Regions from separate parts of the Streptomyces sp. NPDC051214 genome, predicted to be linked through region 3. Evidence: riboswitches for the same ligand, from Rfam matches in the RefSeq annotation. Region 3 holds a riboswitch; each other region holds the start of a gene.

What was found. Region 3 has a riboswitch for thiamine pyrophosphate ahead of AB0M70_RS28585 (thiamine ABC transporter substrate-binding protein). Riboswitches for the same ligand answer to the same signal wherever they lie in the genome.
Region 1: linked by a shared signal. The riboswitch ahead of thiC (phosphomethylpyrimidine synthase ThiC) and the one ahead of AB0M70_RS28585 (thiamine ABC transporter substrate-binding protein) in region 3 are both predicted to bind thiamine pyrophosphate.
Region 2: linked by a shared signal. The riboswitch ahead of thiO (glycine oxidase ThiO) and the one ahead of AB0M70_RS28585 (thiamine ABC transporter substrate-binding protein) in region 3 are both predicted to bind thiamine pyrophosphate.

Annotation. Positions count from the first base shown of each region.
Region 1 covers NZ_JBFBAT010000017.1:82,943-87,946, reverse strand. The annotation lists gene AB0M70_RS35495 (YibE/F family protein) at 1-946, opposite strand, end outside; TPP riboswitch at 1,018-1,171, shown strand; gene thiC (phosphomethylpyrimidine synthase ThiC) at 1,164-2,945, shown strand; gene AB0M70_RS35485 (hypothetical protein) at 3,025-3,900, opposite strand; gene AB0M70_RS35480 (metallophosphoesterase) at 4,082-5,004, opposite strand, start outside.
Region 2 covers NZ_JBFBAT010000009.1:207,910-212,913, reverse strand. The annotation lists gene pknB (Stk1 family PASTA domain-containing Ser/Thr kinase) at 1-58, opposite strand, end outside; gene AB0M70_RS24615 (thiazole synthase) at 150-944, opposite strand; gene thiS (sulfur carrier protein ThiS) at 951-1,178, opposite strand; gene thiO (glycine oxidase ThiO) at 1,175-2,371, opposite strand; TPP riboswitch at 2,369-2,481, opposite strand; gene AB0M70_RS24600 (FAD-dependent oxidoreductase) at 2,666-3,832, shown strand; gene AB0M70_RS24595 (Rv2175c family DNA-binding protein) at 3,898-4,263, shown strand; gene thiE (thiamine phosphate synthase) at 4,350-5,000, shown strand.
Region 3 covers NZ_JBFBAT010000011.1:214,314-219,317, forward strand. The annotation lists gene AB0M70_RS28575 (phosphatidate cytidylyltransferase) at 1-744, shown strand, start outside; gene rlmN (23S rRNA (adenine(2503)-C(2))-methyltransferase RlmN) at 825-1,931, shown strand; TPP riboswitch at 1,981-2,098, shown strand; gene AB0M70_RS28585 (thiamine ABC transporter substrate-binding protein) at 2,171-3,265, shown strand; gene AB0M70_RS28590 (iron ABC transporter permease) at 3,241-4,935, shown strand; gene AB0M70_RS28595 (ABC transporter ATP-binding protein) at 4,935-5,004, shown strand, end outside.

The DNA of each region.
Region 1 (5,004 bases), on a different contig from region 3:
GTACGCCGAGGGAGCCGATGATGACGCCGGCGAGCAGCAGGCCGCTCATGTCGATGGACGGGTACAGACCGTGGATCAGGCCGGTGTTGTCGTCCGTGTTGCCGGTCAGTGAGGCCCAGCCGATGAAGAGCGAGCCGAGCAGCCCGATCAGGAGCAGAGAGATCAGCGTGCCGAGGACGGCGACCGACGTACGGGCCGTCAGGCCATGGCACAGATAGAGCGCGATCAGCATGATGGCGCTGGCCCCGATCACCGCCACGACCAGCGGGTTCGAGCCCTGCAGGATCGCGGGCAGGATGAAGAACGTCAGGACCAGGAAGCTCAACGCCAGCGCGACCAGGGCCATGACACCGCGCAGCCGTCCCACCGCCACGACGACGAGCGCGAAGATCCCGGCGAGCAGCGCCATGGGGAACTTCCGGTTCACGTCGGTGACCGAGTACTGCAACGCCTCGGGGGCCGTGGGCTCGTAGGCGACCACCACCTGCTGGCCCTCGCGCAACTGCCGTGGTGAGTCCGGCTGGACGATCTCGGTGAAGGTGCGGCCCTTGTCCTTGCCGCTGGTCACCTCGATCGTCGCCTTCTTGCAGACGCCCTTCGCGCGGGACTCCGCGGACTGCCCCTCGGCGGTGGAGGTGTCGCCGTTGGGAGGGGTCTGCGAGGCGTTCACGTCCTTGCAGGGCAGCTCCTGCACCTTCGTCACGTCGGCCGACTGCGTCTGCCGGTCGAAGCCGACTCCGGTGCGCTCATGGCCCGGCGCGCCACCGGGCCACAGCACCACGAGGCCCACGAGCACTGCCGTGGCGAAAGGAATCAGCACGGCGGCGATGACCTTGCGCAGATGCTTCGAAACCGGCGCGGCCGGACCATGGCTGTGGGAGTGCCCGTGCGGGTCCGGGGGACGGTTCGGGACGGGCGGCTGGGACGGCGGCTGTGTGGTGGTCACTGCCCGATCATCGCAAGAACGGACGGGGCCCTCTGTTCAGCGCGCCCGACATGACGCTAGCGTGGAGCCACCTTTGCAATCGCGGGAGCTCGGAGCACCGGGCTGAGAGGGCGCTGACCCCCGTACGAATCGGCACAGGAAGTGCACGAAGTACGGGATTCGCTGCGTCGACCGCCGAACCTGTTACCGGGTAATGCCGGCGTAGGGAGTAGGTCTCATGACCACATCGGACGCACGCACGCCTGCCTCGACGCAGAACCAGGGCGACGAGGCCGGGAAGTCCATCGGCTGGCACAAGGCGTATGTCGAGGGCTCGCGCCCCGATCTGCGGGTGCCGGTCCGCCAGGTGCACCTCACCAACGGCAAGGCCGTGACCCTGTACGACACTTCGGGGCCGTACACCGACGAATCCGTCGACACCGACGTCCGCAGGGGCCTCGCGCCCCTCCGGGAGAACTGGATCATCGCCCGCGGCGACACCGAGGAGTACACCGGCCGCCCGCCCCGTCCCGAGGACGACGGCATCAAGCACACCTCGCCCCGCGGCGGCCTGAAGAACCTCGACGCGGTCTTCCCGGGCCGCCCGCGCCAGCCGCGCAGGGGGCGCGCGGGGCAGGCGGTGACGCAGCTCGCGTACGCCCGCCGTGGCGAGATCACGCCCGAGATGGAGTTCATCGGGATCCGCGAGAACCTCGATCCCGAGGTCGTGCGCGCGGAGGTCGCCGCGGGCCGCGCGGTGATCCCCGCCAACGTCAACCACCCGGAGATCGAGCCGATGATCATCGGCAAGAAGTTCCTGGTGAAGGTGAACGCCAACATCGGCAACTCCGCGGTCACCTCCTCCATCGAGGAGGAGGTGGACAAGATGACGTGGGCGACCAAGTGGGGCGCCGACACGGTCATGGACCTTTCCACCGGGCGCAACATCCACACCACCCGCGAATGGGTCCTGCGCAACTCCCCCGTGCCCATCGGCACCGTGCCGCTCTACCAGGCCCTGGAGAAGGTCGACGGCCAGGCCGAGGCGCTGACCTGGGAGATCTACAAGGACACGGTCATCGAGCAGGCCGAGCAGGGCGTGGACTACATGACGGTGCACGCGGGCGTGCGCCTCCCGTACGTCCCGCTGACCGCCAACCGCAAGACCGGCATCGTCTCGCGCGGCGGCTCGATCATGGCGGCCTGGTGCCTCGCGCACCACAAGGAGAGCTTCCTCTACGAGAACTTCGAGGAGCTCTGCGAGATCCTCGCCTCGTACGACGTGACGTACTCCCTCGGCGACGGGCTGCGGCCCGGTTCGATCGCGGACGCCAACGACGAGGCGCAGTTCGCCGAGTTGCGCACCCTCGGGGAACTCAACACGATCGCCAAGCGTCATCACGTACAGACCATGATCGAGGGCCCGGGACACGTCCCGATGCACAAGATCAAGGAGAACATCGACCTTCAGCAGGAGATCTGCGAGGAGGCGCCGTTCTACACGCTCGGCCCGCTGACCACCGACATCGCGCCCGCGTACGACCACATCACCTCCGGCATCGGCGCCGCGATGATCGGCTGGTGGGGCACGGCGATGCTCTGCTACGTCACGCCCAAGGAGCACCTGGGCCTGCCCAACCGGGACGACGTGAAGACCGGCGTCATCACGTACAAGATCGCGGCCCACGCGGCAGACCTCGCCAAGGGGCACCCTGGCGCGCAGGACTGGGACGACGCGCTCTCGGACGCCCGCTTCGAGTTCCGCTGGGAGGACCAGTTCAACCTGGCCCTCGACCCGGTCACGGCAAGGGAGTTCCACGACGAGACACTGCCGGCGGAGCCCGCGAAGACGGCCCACTTCTGCTCGATGTGCGGGCCGAAGTTCTGCAGCATGAAGATCTCGCATGACATCCGGCGTGAGCACGGCGGCACGCAGGACGAGATCGCGGCGGGCATGGACCAGAAGTCCAAGGAGTTCGCGGCAGCAGGAAACCGCGTCTACCTGCCCATCGCCGACTGAGGCAGGGTGCGCGTCGCGCTTCGGGCGGGCATCGCGCCCGCCCGAAGCAGCGTCGCGTCCTACTCCGGCTTGTCGCGTCCTACTCCGGCTTGTGGTCGGGGCCGCCGAAGTCCGGGCTCGAGAAGTCCGGGCTGGAGAAGCTCGGGCGCGGTCCCGCCGCCGGGCCGCCCTCCGGGCTGCTGAACCCCGGCCTGTTGTAGCCGAGTTGAGGCATGCGGCTGCCCGGGTCCGACGACGGTGTACGCGCCGCGTGCGCCGCCCCCGGGTCCGCGAGCGCCTCCCGCAGGAACGGCAGGACGCCGCGCTCCATCAGTGCTTCGCCCCAGGCTTCCCTGGCACGAACCACCTCCTCGTTCCACTCTCCGTGCGCACCGGCCTGGAGCGACGTGGCGCCGTTGCGCAGGGCGGTCAGGAGCAGGCCGATCGCGGCGATCAGGATGCCCCCTGCGGTGAGCGCGCCGAACAGCCACCCCGCGGTGAGCAGGGTTTCCGCGAAGGCGGGCTCAGGGTTGAGCATCTTCAGGATGTAGCCGACGAGCAGGAAGATCGCGGCGGCCGCCCCGGCGAGTACCGGTGCGAGCACCGCGACGACGGCGATGGCCCCCGCCCCCGAAGCCTGGGTGGTGACCTCCCCCATCGTGGTCGCGAGACCGAGGCCTCCGGAGCCGGCTTCCGCCGGACCCTCGGTGCTCCGCTCCCGGATGGATGGTGCGGCAGATCCGCTTTCGCGCAGTTCCTCGCGGACCTTCACATAGTGCGTGTACTCGGTCGTGGCGGCGGCAGTGATCAGCGCAGTGGCGTTCAGGGCCATGGTGCGCAGCTGCTCGGGATTGAGCCGCTCGCCCACTGCGGCGAGATCAGGACGACTTGGTGCCGTGCGCAGCGCCTCATCGAGGATCCGCTCGTATTCGGGGCGGTCCTCATTGAGCAGGTGTGGAGCGCTGTTCATGTGCATCCCCCGATGCTCCGTAGGGCTTGGGGCTCGCATGGGTGCGAGCCGTCGGGCAGAAACGGAGGGGAGCCTGCTACGGATAAGCCGATGGTAGAGCCGTGAAGGCACGCGGTGACAGGGGGTTTCCAGAAATAGACCCCCTGGCCAGCGTGATCCTGTAGTGGTGCGCCTGCCCGACGAACGCTCAGTTATCCAGGGGCAGTTGGCAGACCAGCAGTTTTCCGGCCATGGTCACGCCGCCGTCCATGGCGATGGCCAGGCCGCCTGCGTAGATGTGTGGTCCCTCGATGACCGGACCGCCGCCGTCCGAGTCATCCTCGGAGCCGACATCGCCGAGCAGATACGGGATGGGGCTGTGGCCATGCACGATGCGGTGACCGCCGTACATGTCGAGGAGTTCGCGTACGGCCGAGGGGCCCGACTCGTCGCGGAAGGCGAAGCGCTTGGTGAACTTCCTAAAGAGGTCCCAGCACTCGTCGGCGTCGTTGCGCGTGAGGGTCTCGCGGACCGTGTCGTTCACGGCTTCGATCGAGTCGCCGTAATCCAGATAGGCGGTCGTGTCGGAGTGCATCAGGAGATGCCCGTCCTCCGACTCGATCGCGTCGAGGCGGGCCATCCACTGCAGATGGTGGTCCTCGAGGCGCTCCATGTCGGTCTTCTGGCCGCCGTTCAGGAGCCAGGCGGCCTGGAAGGTGGCCGTGCCCGCGCCCGAGTTGACCGGGGTGTCGCCGAACCGCTTCGCGCCGAGCAGGAGCAGCTCGTGGTTGCCCATGAGCGCCTTGCAGTAGCCGCCCGCGGCCGCCGCCTGCGCGGACAGCCGCATCACGAGGTCGATGACGCCGATGCCGTCCGGACCGCGGTCGGTGAAGTCGCCGAGGAACCACAGGCGCGCGTTGCCCGCGGACCAGTCGCCTTCGGCGTCGATGAGGCCCTGCTCCTGGAGCGCCGCGAGCAGCTCGTCCAGATAGCCGTGCACGTCACCCACCACGAACAGCGGGCCGTGTTCGTCGGACGCCGGCGCCTGCGGAGGCTCGGGCATGGCCTGCACCTCCACTTGCACGGTGTCTGTGCGGTTGATGACGGGCAGGTCGCGCTGGGTGGGGGTGT
Region 2 (5,004 bases), on a different contig from region 3:
CGCGATAACGGCCGTCGAGCACCTGCCCGACGAGCGGGTCCTGAAGGGTCGTGTCCACGCAGGGAGTCTACGAGCCACCACCGACACCGTTGCCCGCCCGGGCATGCTCCGGCCTTGACTGCAGCCGAGCTGTGACAGGCGGGCGGCGCTCAGAAGGCGGGCCGCTCCGGGTCGAGCCGGGCCATCCCCTCCGCGGGCGACGACGCCTCGGCGAAGTGCCGCCGGGGGATGCGCCCGGCCCGGTACGCGAGCCGCCCCGCCTCGACGCCGTGCCGCATGCCCTCGGCCATCAAGGCCGGCTCCTGCGCCCGCGTCACGGCCGAGGCGAGCATCACACCCGCGCAGCCCAGCTCCATGGCGAGGGCCGCGTCGGACGCCGTCCCCGCGCCCGCGTCCAGGATCACCGGCACACCCGCGCGCTCGACGATCAGCTGGAAGTTGTGCGGGTTGCGGATGCCGAGCCCGGAGCCGATGGGGGAGCCGAGCGGCATGATCGCCGCACAGCCCACGTCCTCCAGTTTCCGGGCGAGCACCGGGTCGTCGTTCGTGTACGGGAGGACCGTGAAGCCGTCGTCGACGAGGGTCTCGGCGGCGTCGATGAGCTCGATCGGGTCGGGCAGCAGGGTGCGCTCGTCCGCGATGACCTCCAGCTTGACCAGGTCGGTGCCGAGCGCCTCCCGCGCGAGGCGGGCGGTCAGGACGGCCTCGCCCGCGGTGAAACAGCCCGCCGTGTTCGGCAGGACGCGGATGCCGAGCCGGTCGAGGACGGAGAGCACCGAGCCCTGCACCCCGGGGTCGAGGCGGCGCATCGCCACCGTCGTCAGCTCCGTGCCGGAGGCGACGAGGGAGCGTTCCAGGACGTCCAGGCTCGGCGCACCGCCCGTACCCATGATCAGGCGGGAGGAAAGGGTGAGCCCGCCGATGACGAAGGGGTCGTCTGCCATGTCGGTTCAGCCTCCTTGGACGGCGGTGAGGACCTCGACGCGGTCCCCGTCGGCGAGCGGGGTGGTGGACCACCGCGCGCGCGGGACGACGGTTTCGTTGAGCGCGGCGGCGACCCCGGACGGGGCCGCGGTCAGGGTGGCGACGAGGGCTTCGAGCGTGGTGCCCGCGGCCACGTCGCGTGCTTCTCCGTTCACGGAGACGGCGGTGACGGCTGTGTCGGACGGGAGAGTCATGCGGGCTGCTCCAGGAAGCGCTGCGTGTGGGGGTCGCGGACGAAACGCAGGGGGGTGAACCCCCGTGCCTCGTCCGGCAGTTCCCCGGTGGTCAGGGAGTGCGCGAGCACGTCGCCGGTGACGGGCGTCAGGAGGACGCCGTTGCGGTAGTGCCCGGTGGCCAGCTGCAGGCCGGGGAGCGCGGTCGGGCCGAGCAGCGGCGCGTTGTCGGGGGAGCCGGGGCGCAGGCCCGCGCGGGTCTCCGTCAGCGGCAGCTCCGTGATGCCGGGCACGAGCTCGTGGGCGTCCCGAAGCAGCTCGTACACGCCGCCGGCTGTGACCGTCGTGTCCCAGCCGAGCTCCTCGCTGGTCGCGCCGACGACGAGCTCGCCGTTCTCGCGCGGCACCAGGTAGACGTGGCTGCCGCGCACCACGGCGCGCACGGTGCGGCTCAGGAACGGCGCGAGACGCTGCGGCACCGTGAGCCGCAGCACCTGGCCCTTCACGGGGCGCACGGGCGGCAGGACGCCCTCCGGGACCCCGGCGAGGCGCCCGCTGAGGCTGCCCGCGGCGAGCACGGTCTGGCCGGCCTCCAGGGCGGTGCCGTCGGCGAGGACGACTCCGGTGGCCCGGTCACCCGTCACCGAGAGGCGCTCCGCCCACGCGTGGTGGAAGACCACGCCGGCCCGCTCACAGGCCACCAGGAGCGCCGCGGCGAGCCTGCGCGGGTCGACCTGGTGATCGCCGTCGACCCGGAGGCCGCCCCGGACGCCCGGCGCGAGCATCGGTTCGAGGCGGCGGCACTCGCGGCCGCTCAGCCACTCCGAGGCGAGCCCCGACTGCTGCTGCAGGGTGTGCAGCTCCCGCAGGTGGGCCCGGTCGTCGGAGTCAAGGGCGACGGCGAGCGTGCCGCACGCGCGGTAGCCGAGATCACGGCCGCTCGCCTCCGCCAGCTCCGCCGCGAAGTCGGGATAGCGCCGCGCGGAGGCCAGATTCAGGCCGAGCAGCGTCTGCTCCCCGTAGTGCAGCTCGGTGACGGCGGCCAGCATGCCCGCGGCGACCTGCGCCGCGCCGCCGCCGGGCTCGGGGTCCACGACCGCGACGGTCAGGCCGCGCTGCGCCGCCCGCCAAGCCGTGACCAGGCCGATGATGCCGCCCCCGACGACCAGGACGTCGGTCGTGTGCGTCGTACGGGGTGGTGTTCGTGGATGCATGGGTGTCCAGCCCCTCCCTTCGCCGGCATGACCCGGATCAGGTTCGTACGGTCGGAGGCCGTCCAGCCTCCCTCTCAGCCCGGTACGTCCGGGCTCCCGCGAGTGCTCTGCACGGCAACCCTAGCCCTTGGTGCCCCGGGCCAGGTAGGGCAGCTCCGCGGTCACGGGCAGTGACGGTGTGTCAGAGATCTCGCCGTCGCGCCCTGAGGCACGCCTCGTCCGCCGTCCTAGAGTGATCGGGTGAGTGAGCATCGGAGGCAGGAAGAGCGCCGGGTCGTCGTCGTGGGCGCGGGGATGGCCGGGGTGCAGACCGCCGTGGCCCTGCGCGAGCAGGGGTTCGCCGGCGCGGTCACCCTGATCGGCGCGGAGCCCCACCAGCCGTACGACAGACCGCCGTTGTCCAAGGCCGTGCTCCTCGGCAAGGCGGAGGGCTCCGCCTTCGACGTCGACTTCGAGGCGCTCGGCATCGAGCTGAGCCTGGGCCACGAGGTCACGGGGGTCCGCCCGGCCGACCACGAACTGGACACCGCGTCGGGGCCGGTGCCGTATGACGCACTGGTCATCGCCACCGGGGCCGAACCGATCACGCTCCCAGGGGTCTCCGGAGTCCGCGGCGTCCATCTGCTGCGCACGCTCGACGACGCCGAGCGGCTGCGCCCCGTGCTCGCCGAGCAGCACCGCATCGTGGTCGTCGGCGCGGGCTGGATCGGCGCCGAGTTCGCGACCGCGGCACGCGAGGCGGGCTGCCCGGTCACCGTCGTCGAGGCCGCGGAGCGTCCGCTCGCCGGGGCGCTGCCCGCGGAGGTCGCCGCCCCGATGACGGCCTGGTACGCCGACTCCGGAGCCGAACTGCGCACCCACGCGCGCGTGGACCGCGTCGAGCCCGGCAGCGTCCACCTGGCCGACGGCACCCGGCTGCCCGCGGACGCGGTCGTCGTCGGCATCGGCGCACGCCCCGCCACGGGATGGCTCGCGGACTCCGGCATCACCCTGGGCGCCCACCGGGAGATCCTCGCCGACGACCACCTGAGGACGTCGGAACCCGATGTGTACGCGGTCGGCGACTGCTCCTCCTTCCCCTCGGGGCGGTACGGCGAGCGTCTTCTCGTCCACCACTGGGACAACGCGCTCCAGGGCCCCCGCACGGTGGCGGCGAACATCATCGGCGAGACCCCTTCGGCGTACGACCCCGTCCCGTACTTCTGGTCGGAGCAGTTCGGCCGCTTCGTCCAGTACGCGGGCCATCACGCGTCCGCCGACGAGCTGGTGTGGCGCGGCGACCCTTCGGGCGCGGCCTGGAGCGTGTGCTGGCTGCGGCAGGGGGCTCTGGTGGCCCTTCTCGCGGTGGGCCGCCCCAGGGACCTGGCGCAGGGCCGCAAGCTGATCGAGGCGGGCGCCAGGATCTCCGCCGAGCTGGCCTCGGACCCCGCGGTTCCGCTGAAGAAGGCCCTGCTGGCGTAGCGGTGCCGCCGTCACCGGGGGCCTCTGACCGGCCGCTGTCGGTGCCCGGCGATACCCTTGTTCCCGTGACCGAGATTGACGCAAAGACTGATGCTCTCGTCCCCGAGTGGCTCCACCTTCCCGACATCGCAGAAATGCTCGACGTCGAGGTGACGCGTGTGCGCCAGCTGGTCAAGGAGGGCCAGCTGATCGCCGTACGCCGTGGTGAGAACCGCGCGCTTCAGGTGCCGGCCGCCTTCATCGACGGCGACAAGGTCGTCAAGGGCCTGACCGGCACCCTGACGCTCCTGAAGGACGACGGCTTCTCCGACGAAGAGATGCTGGAGTGGCTCTTCACTCCCGACCCGACCCTGCCCGGCACCCCCGCGCAGGCCCTGAGCGAGAATCGCGGCACGGAGGTGAAGCGCCGCGCCCAGGCGCTCGCCGTCTGACCGATACGGAAAACCGTTGCGTACGGGCCGTGGGTCCCCCGGGGACACGCGGCCCGTAGGCCACCGACGACCGGGGGGACCTTTCCATGGCCGCCAAGCCTGCCCGCGAGCAGCTCGCCGACGCACGCCTCTACCTGTGTGTGGACGCCCGCAAGCGCCAGGGAGACCTCCCCGAGTTCCTCGACGCCGTCCTCGCCGGCGGCGTCGACATCGTGCAGCTGCGCGACAAGGGCATGGAGGCGGCCGAGGAGCTCGACCACCTCCAGGTCTTCGCCGACGCGGCCCGCCGCCACGGCAAGCTCCTCGCGGTGAACGACCGCGCGGACGTCGCGCACGCCATCGGCGCCGACGTGCTGCACCTGGGCCAGGGCGACCTGCCCGTCCCCGCGGCCCGCGCCGTCCTCGGCCAGGACGTCCTCATCGGCCGCTCCACGCACGCCGACACCGAGGCGGCCGCCGCGGCGACGCAGGACGGCGTGGACTACTTCTGCACCGGGCCCTGCTGGCCGACCCCCACCAAGCCCGGCCGGCACGCCCCCGGACTCGACCTCGTCCGGTACACGGCCTCCCTGGGCACCGACCGCCCGTGGTTCGCCATCGGCGGCATCGACGGGGGCAACCTCGACGAGGTGCTCGAAGCGGGCGCCCGCCGGGTCGTCGTCGTACGCGCGATCACGGAGGCGGACGATCCGGGCGCCGCGGCCGCCGACTTCGCGAAGCGGCTGCGTACGGCCTGATCGG
Region 3 (5,004 bases):
CTCTTCATCGTGAAGGCCGTCTTCATCGGCGTCATAGCGGTCGCCGTCGTGGTCGGTCTCTGGGAACTCACCTCGCGGCTCCAGGAGCGCAAGGAGATCAAGGCGCCGCTGGTCCCGCTGGCGGTGGGCGGCGCCGCGATGGTCGTCGCCGGGTACGTCCGCGGGCCCGAGGGCGCCTGGGTCGCCATGGCGCTCACCGCGCTCGCGGTGCTCGTCTGGCGGATGACCGAGCCGCCCGAGGGCTATCTGAAGGACGTCACGGCGGGCGTCTTCGCGGCGTTCTACGTCCCGTTCCTCGCGACGTTCGTGGCGATGATGCTCACCGCCGACGACGGCGCGATGCGGGTGCTCACGTTCCTGCTCCTGACCGTGGTCAGCGACACCGGGGCGTACGCGATCGGCTGGCGCTTCGGCAAGCACAAGCTCGCCCCGCGCATCAGCCCCGGCAAGACCCGCGAGGGCCTGGTCGGAGCGGTGACGTTCGCGATGGCGGGGGGCGCGCTGTGCATGGAGTTCCTGATCGACGGCGGCACGTGGTGGCAGGGCCTGCTCATCGGCCTCGCGGTCGCCGCGAGCGCGACGCTCGGGGACCTCGGCGAGTCGATGATCAAGCGTGACCTCGGCATCAAGGACATGGGCACGCTGCTGCCGGGCCACGGCGGCATCATGGACCGCCTCGACTCCCTGCTGCCGACGGCACCGGTGGTCTGGCTGCTCCTCGTGATCTTCGTAGGATCCGGCTGACCTGCGTCTTCGCACACCAGGGGCTCGTCGTCCACAGGGCGGCGGGCCCCTTGCCGTATGTCTGCGACACTGGGTGGACCATGCCTGTACCCGGAGAACTCACCTTTGTCGCGCCCCGTGGAGCCAAGAAGCCGCCGCGGCATCTCGCTGACCTCACGCCCGCCGAGCGCAAGGAAGCCGTTGCCGCTGTCGGCGAGAAACCGTTTCGCGCCAAGCAGCTCTCGCAGCACTACTTCGCGCGGTACGCGCACGACCCGGAGCAGTGGACCGACATTCCCGCCGGTTCGCGCACGAAGCTCCAAGAGGCGCTGCTTCCCGAGCTGATGTCCGTGGTGCGGCACATCAGCTGCGACGACGACACCACCCGCAAGACGCTGTGGCGGCTGTTCGACGGCACGCTCGTCGAGTCCGTGCTCATGCGCTACCCGGACCGCGTGACGATGTGCATCTCGTCGCAGGCCGGGTGCGGGATGAACTGTCCGTTCTGCGCCACGGGGCAGGCCGGGCTCGACCGGAACCTGTCCACCGCCGAGATCGTGCATCAGATCGTCGACGGGATGCGTGCGCTGCGGGACGGGGAGATCCCGGGTGGGCCCGCGCGGCTCTCCAACATCGTTTTTATGGGCATGGGTGAGCCTCTCGCCAACTACAACCGCGTCACCGGGGCCATTCGCAGGCTCACCGACCCCGAGCCGGACGGCGTCGGCCTTTCGCAGCGTGGCATCACCGTGTCGACCGTGGGGCTCGTGCCCGCCATCCACCGGTTCGCCGACGAGGGCTTCAAGTGCCGGCTCGCCATCTCGCTGCACGCGCCCGACGACGAGCTCCGCGACACCCTCGTACCCGTCAACACGCGGTGGAACGTGCGCGAGGTGCTCGAGGCGGGCTGGGAGTACGCCGCCAAGTCCGGGCGCCGCCTCTCCATCGAGTACGCGCTGATCCGGGACATCAACGACCACGCCTGGCGCGGTGACCGGCTCGGGCGGCTGCTCAAGAACAAGCCCGTCCACGTGAACCTGATCCCGCTGAACCCGACGCCGGGCTCGAAGTGGACGGCATCGCGGCCGGAGGACGAGAAGGCCTTCGTGAACGCCATCGCCGCTCATGGGGTACCTGTCACGGTTCGTGACACCCGTGGCCAGGAGATCGACGGGGCGTGCGGTCAGCTCGCCGCTTCCGAGCGTTAGTCTGGCCGGAACACAACTGAACGCAACTTCATAGCCGGAACACATCTTCATATTCCGACAGGGGAGCGCCACAGCGCTGAGAGTGCGGCAGCCAAGGACAGGTTGGCCGCAGACCCTCTGAACCTTGCCCGGGTCATTCCGGGTAGGAAGTTCGGACACCACTCAAGCTGTTGCGCCCTGCCCGCGGACCCTCCGGTCCGCGGGCAGGGCCGCGTCTCTTCCTGGTCACTCCAGGAGGAATGAACTCAGTGAGCACCACCAAGAAGGTCACGGTCACCGCGGTCGCGGCGGCCATCGGACTTGTCGCGCTCTCCGCGTGCGGCTCGTCCGACAGCGGCGACAAGGCCGCCGACTCCAAGCGCGTCACGCTGGTCAGCCATGACTCCTTCAGTGTCTCCAAGGACGTGCTGAAGGCGTTCGAGAAGAGCTCCGGCTACAAGGTCGACGTCCTCAAGGACGGGGACGCGGGCGCCGCCGTGAACAAGGCGATCCTGACGAAGGACAACCCGCAGGGAGACGTCTTCTTCGGCGTCGACAACACCCTGCTCTCACGCGCGCTCGACAACGGCCTCTTCCAGTCGTACGAGGCCAAGGGCTCGGAGAAGGTCGAGTCGGAGTTCCGGGTCGACGGGGACAAGCACCGGGTCACGCCCGTCGACAGCGGCGACATCTGCGTCAACTACGACAAGAAGTACTTCGCCGACAAGAAGCTGGCGCCGCCGAAGTCCCTCGGGGATCTGACCAAGCCCGCCTACAAGAATCTGCTGGTGACGGAGAACGCCGCCACCTCTTCTCCCGGTCTCGGTTTCCTGCTCGGCTCGGCCGCCGAGTACGGGGACGGGGGCTGGCAGGGCTACTGGAAGAAGCTCAAGGCCAACGGCGTCAAGGTCGTCGACGGCTGGGAGCAGGCCTACGACGAGGAGTTCTCCGGGTCCGCCGGCGGCAAGAAGGCCAAGGGCGACCGGCCGCTCGTCGTCTCGTACGCCTCCTCGCCGCCCGTCGAGGTGCTCTACGCCAAGCCGCAGCCCAAGGAGGCGCCGACCGGCGTCGCGAAGGGCACCTGCTTCCGGCAGGTCGAGTACGCGGGTCTGCTCGCCAACGCCAAGAACGAGAAGGGCGGCAAGGCGCTCCTCGACTTCCTGATCGGCGAGAAGTTCCAGGGCGACATGCCGCTGAACATGTTCGTGAACCCGGTGCGGGAGAACGTCGAGCTGCCCGAGCTGTTCGTCAAGCACGGGGTGAAGATCGACGACCCGCAGACCATGGATCCGAAGAAGATCGCCGACAACCGTGAGCAGTGGGTCAAGTCGTGGACCTCGCTCGTACTGAAGTAAAGAAGTCACGCCAGTCCCGTACGGGGCTGGCGCGAGGGAGTGCGGCGCGGCTCGGCCTGATGGCCGTGCCCGTCGCCTTCTTCGCGGTCTTCTTCGCCTATCCGGTCGCCGCGATCGTCGCGCGCGGCCTGAAGGTGGGCGGGCAGTGGCAGTTCGGGCGGATCGCCGACGTCATCGGGCAGTCCGACGTGCGGCACGTGCTGTGGTTCACCACCTGGCAGGCGCTCGCCTCGACCGCGCTCACGCTGCTGATCGCGCTCCCCGGCGCGTATGTGTTCGCGCGCTTCGAGTTCAGGGGCAAGCAGGTGCTGCGGGCGGCCGTCACGGTGCCGTTCGTGCTGCCGACGGTCGTCGTCGGGACGGCGTTCCTCGCGCTGCTCGGCAGGGGCGGGCTGCTCGACGAGATGTGGGGCGTACGGCTCGACACGACCGTGTGGGCCATTCTGCTCGCGCACGTCTTCTTCAACTACGCCGTCGTCGTACGGACGGTCGGCGGGCTCTGGTCGCAGCTCGACCCGCGTCAGGAGGAGGCCGCGCGGATGCTCGGCGCCTCGCGGTGGACCGCCTGGCGGACGGTGACGCTGCCCGCGCTCGGGCCCGCGGTCGCCGCGGCCTCTCTCATGGTCTTTCTGTTCACGTTCACCTCCTTCGGCGTCGTACAGATCCTCGGCGGGCCCGCGTACTCGACGCTCGAGGTCGAGATCTACCGACAGACCGCCCAGCTGCTCGACCTGTCGACGGCCGCCGTCCTGACGATCGTGCAGTTCGCGGCCGTCGGCCTGATCCTCGCCGTGCATGCGTGGACCGTGCGCCGGCGCGAGAGCGCGCTGCGGTTGGTCGACGCCGCCGCCGTGGCCAGGCGGCCGCGCGGCGCGGGGCAGTGGGCCCTGCTCGGCGGGGTCGTGCTGACGGTCGCCGCACTGATCCTGCTGCCGCTCGGCGTGCTGATCGAGCGGTCGCTGAGCGGTCCTGGCGGTTATGGCTTCGCGTACTTCAGGGAGCTGACGTCCGCGGAGGGCGGGGCGTTCCTCGTCCCGCCGATCGACGCCGTCTGGAACTCGCTCCAGTACGCGCTCGCCGCCACCGCCATCGCCCTGGTGATCGGCGGGCTCGCGGCGGCGGCCCTCACCCGCAAGGCCGGGCGCCTGGTGCGCGGCTTCGACGCGCTGTTGATGCTGCCGCTCGGGGTGTCCGCGGTGACGGTCGGCTTCGGTTTCCTGATCACGCTGGACGAACCGCCGCTCGACCTGCGGTCGACGTGGATCCTGGTGCCGCTCGCGCAGGCCCTCGTGGGCGTGCCCTTCGTCGTACGCACCATGCTTCCCGTTCTGCGCGCGGTGGACGGACGACTGCGTGAGGCGGCCGCCGTGCTCGGGGCGTCGCCGCTGCGGGCCTGGCGTGAGGTCGATCTGCCGATGGTGCGGCGGGCGCTGTTGATCGCCGCCGGGTTCGCCTTCGCGGTGTCGCTCGGGGAGTTCGGCGCGACCGTCTTCATCGCGCGGCCGGACAACCCGACGCTTCCGGTCGCCGTGGCGCGGCTTCTGGGGCGGGCCGGGGAGCTCAACTACGGGCAGGCGATGGCACTTTCGACGATCTTGATGGTGGTGTGCGCGGTGTCGCTGCTGCTGCTCGAACGGCTCCGTACCGACCGGACGACTGGGGAGTTCTGATGGGTGTGAGTGCTGGTGCTTTGAGTGGGGGTGCGGGTGCGGGGTTGTTGACGTTGGTGGATGCGACCG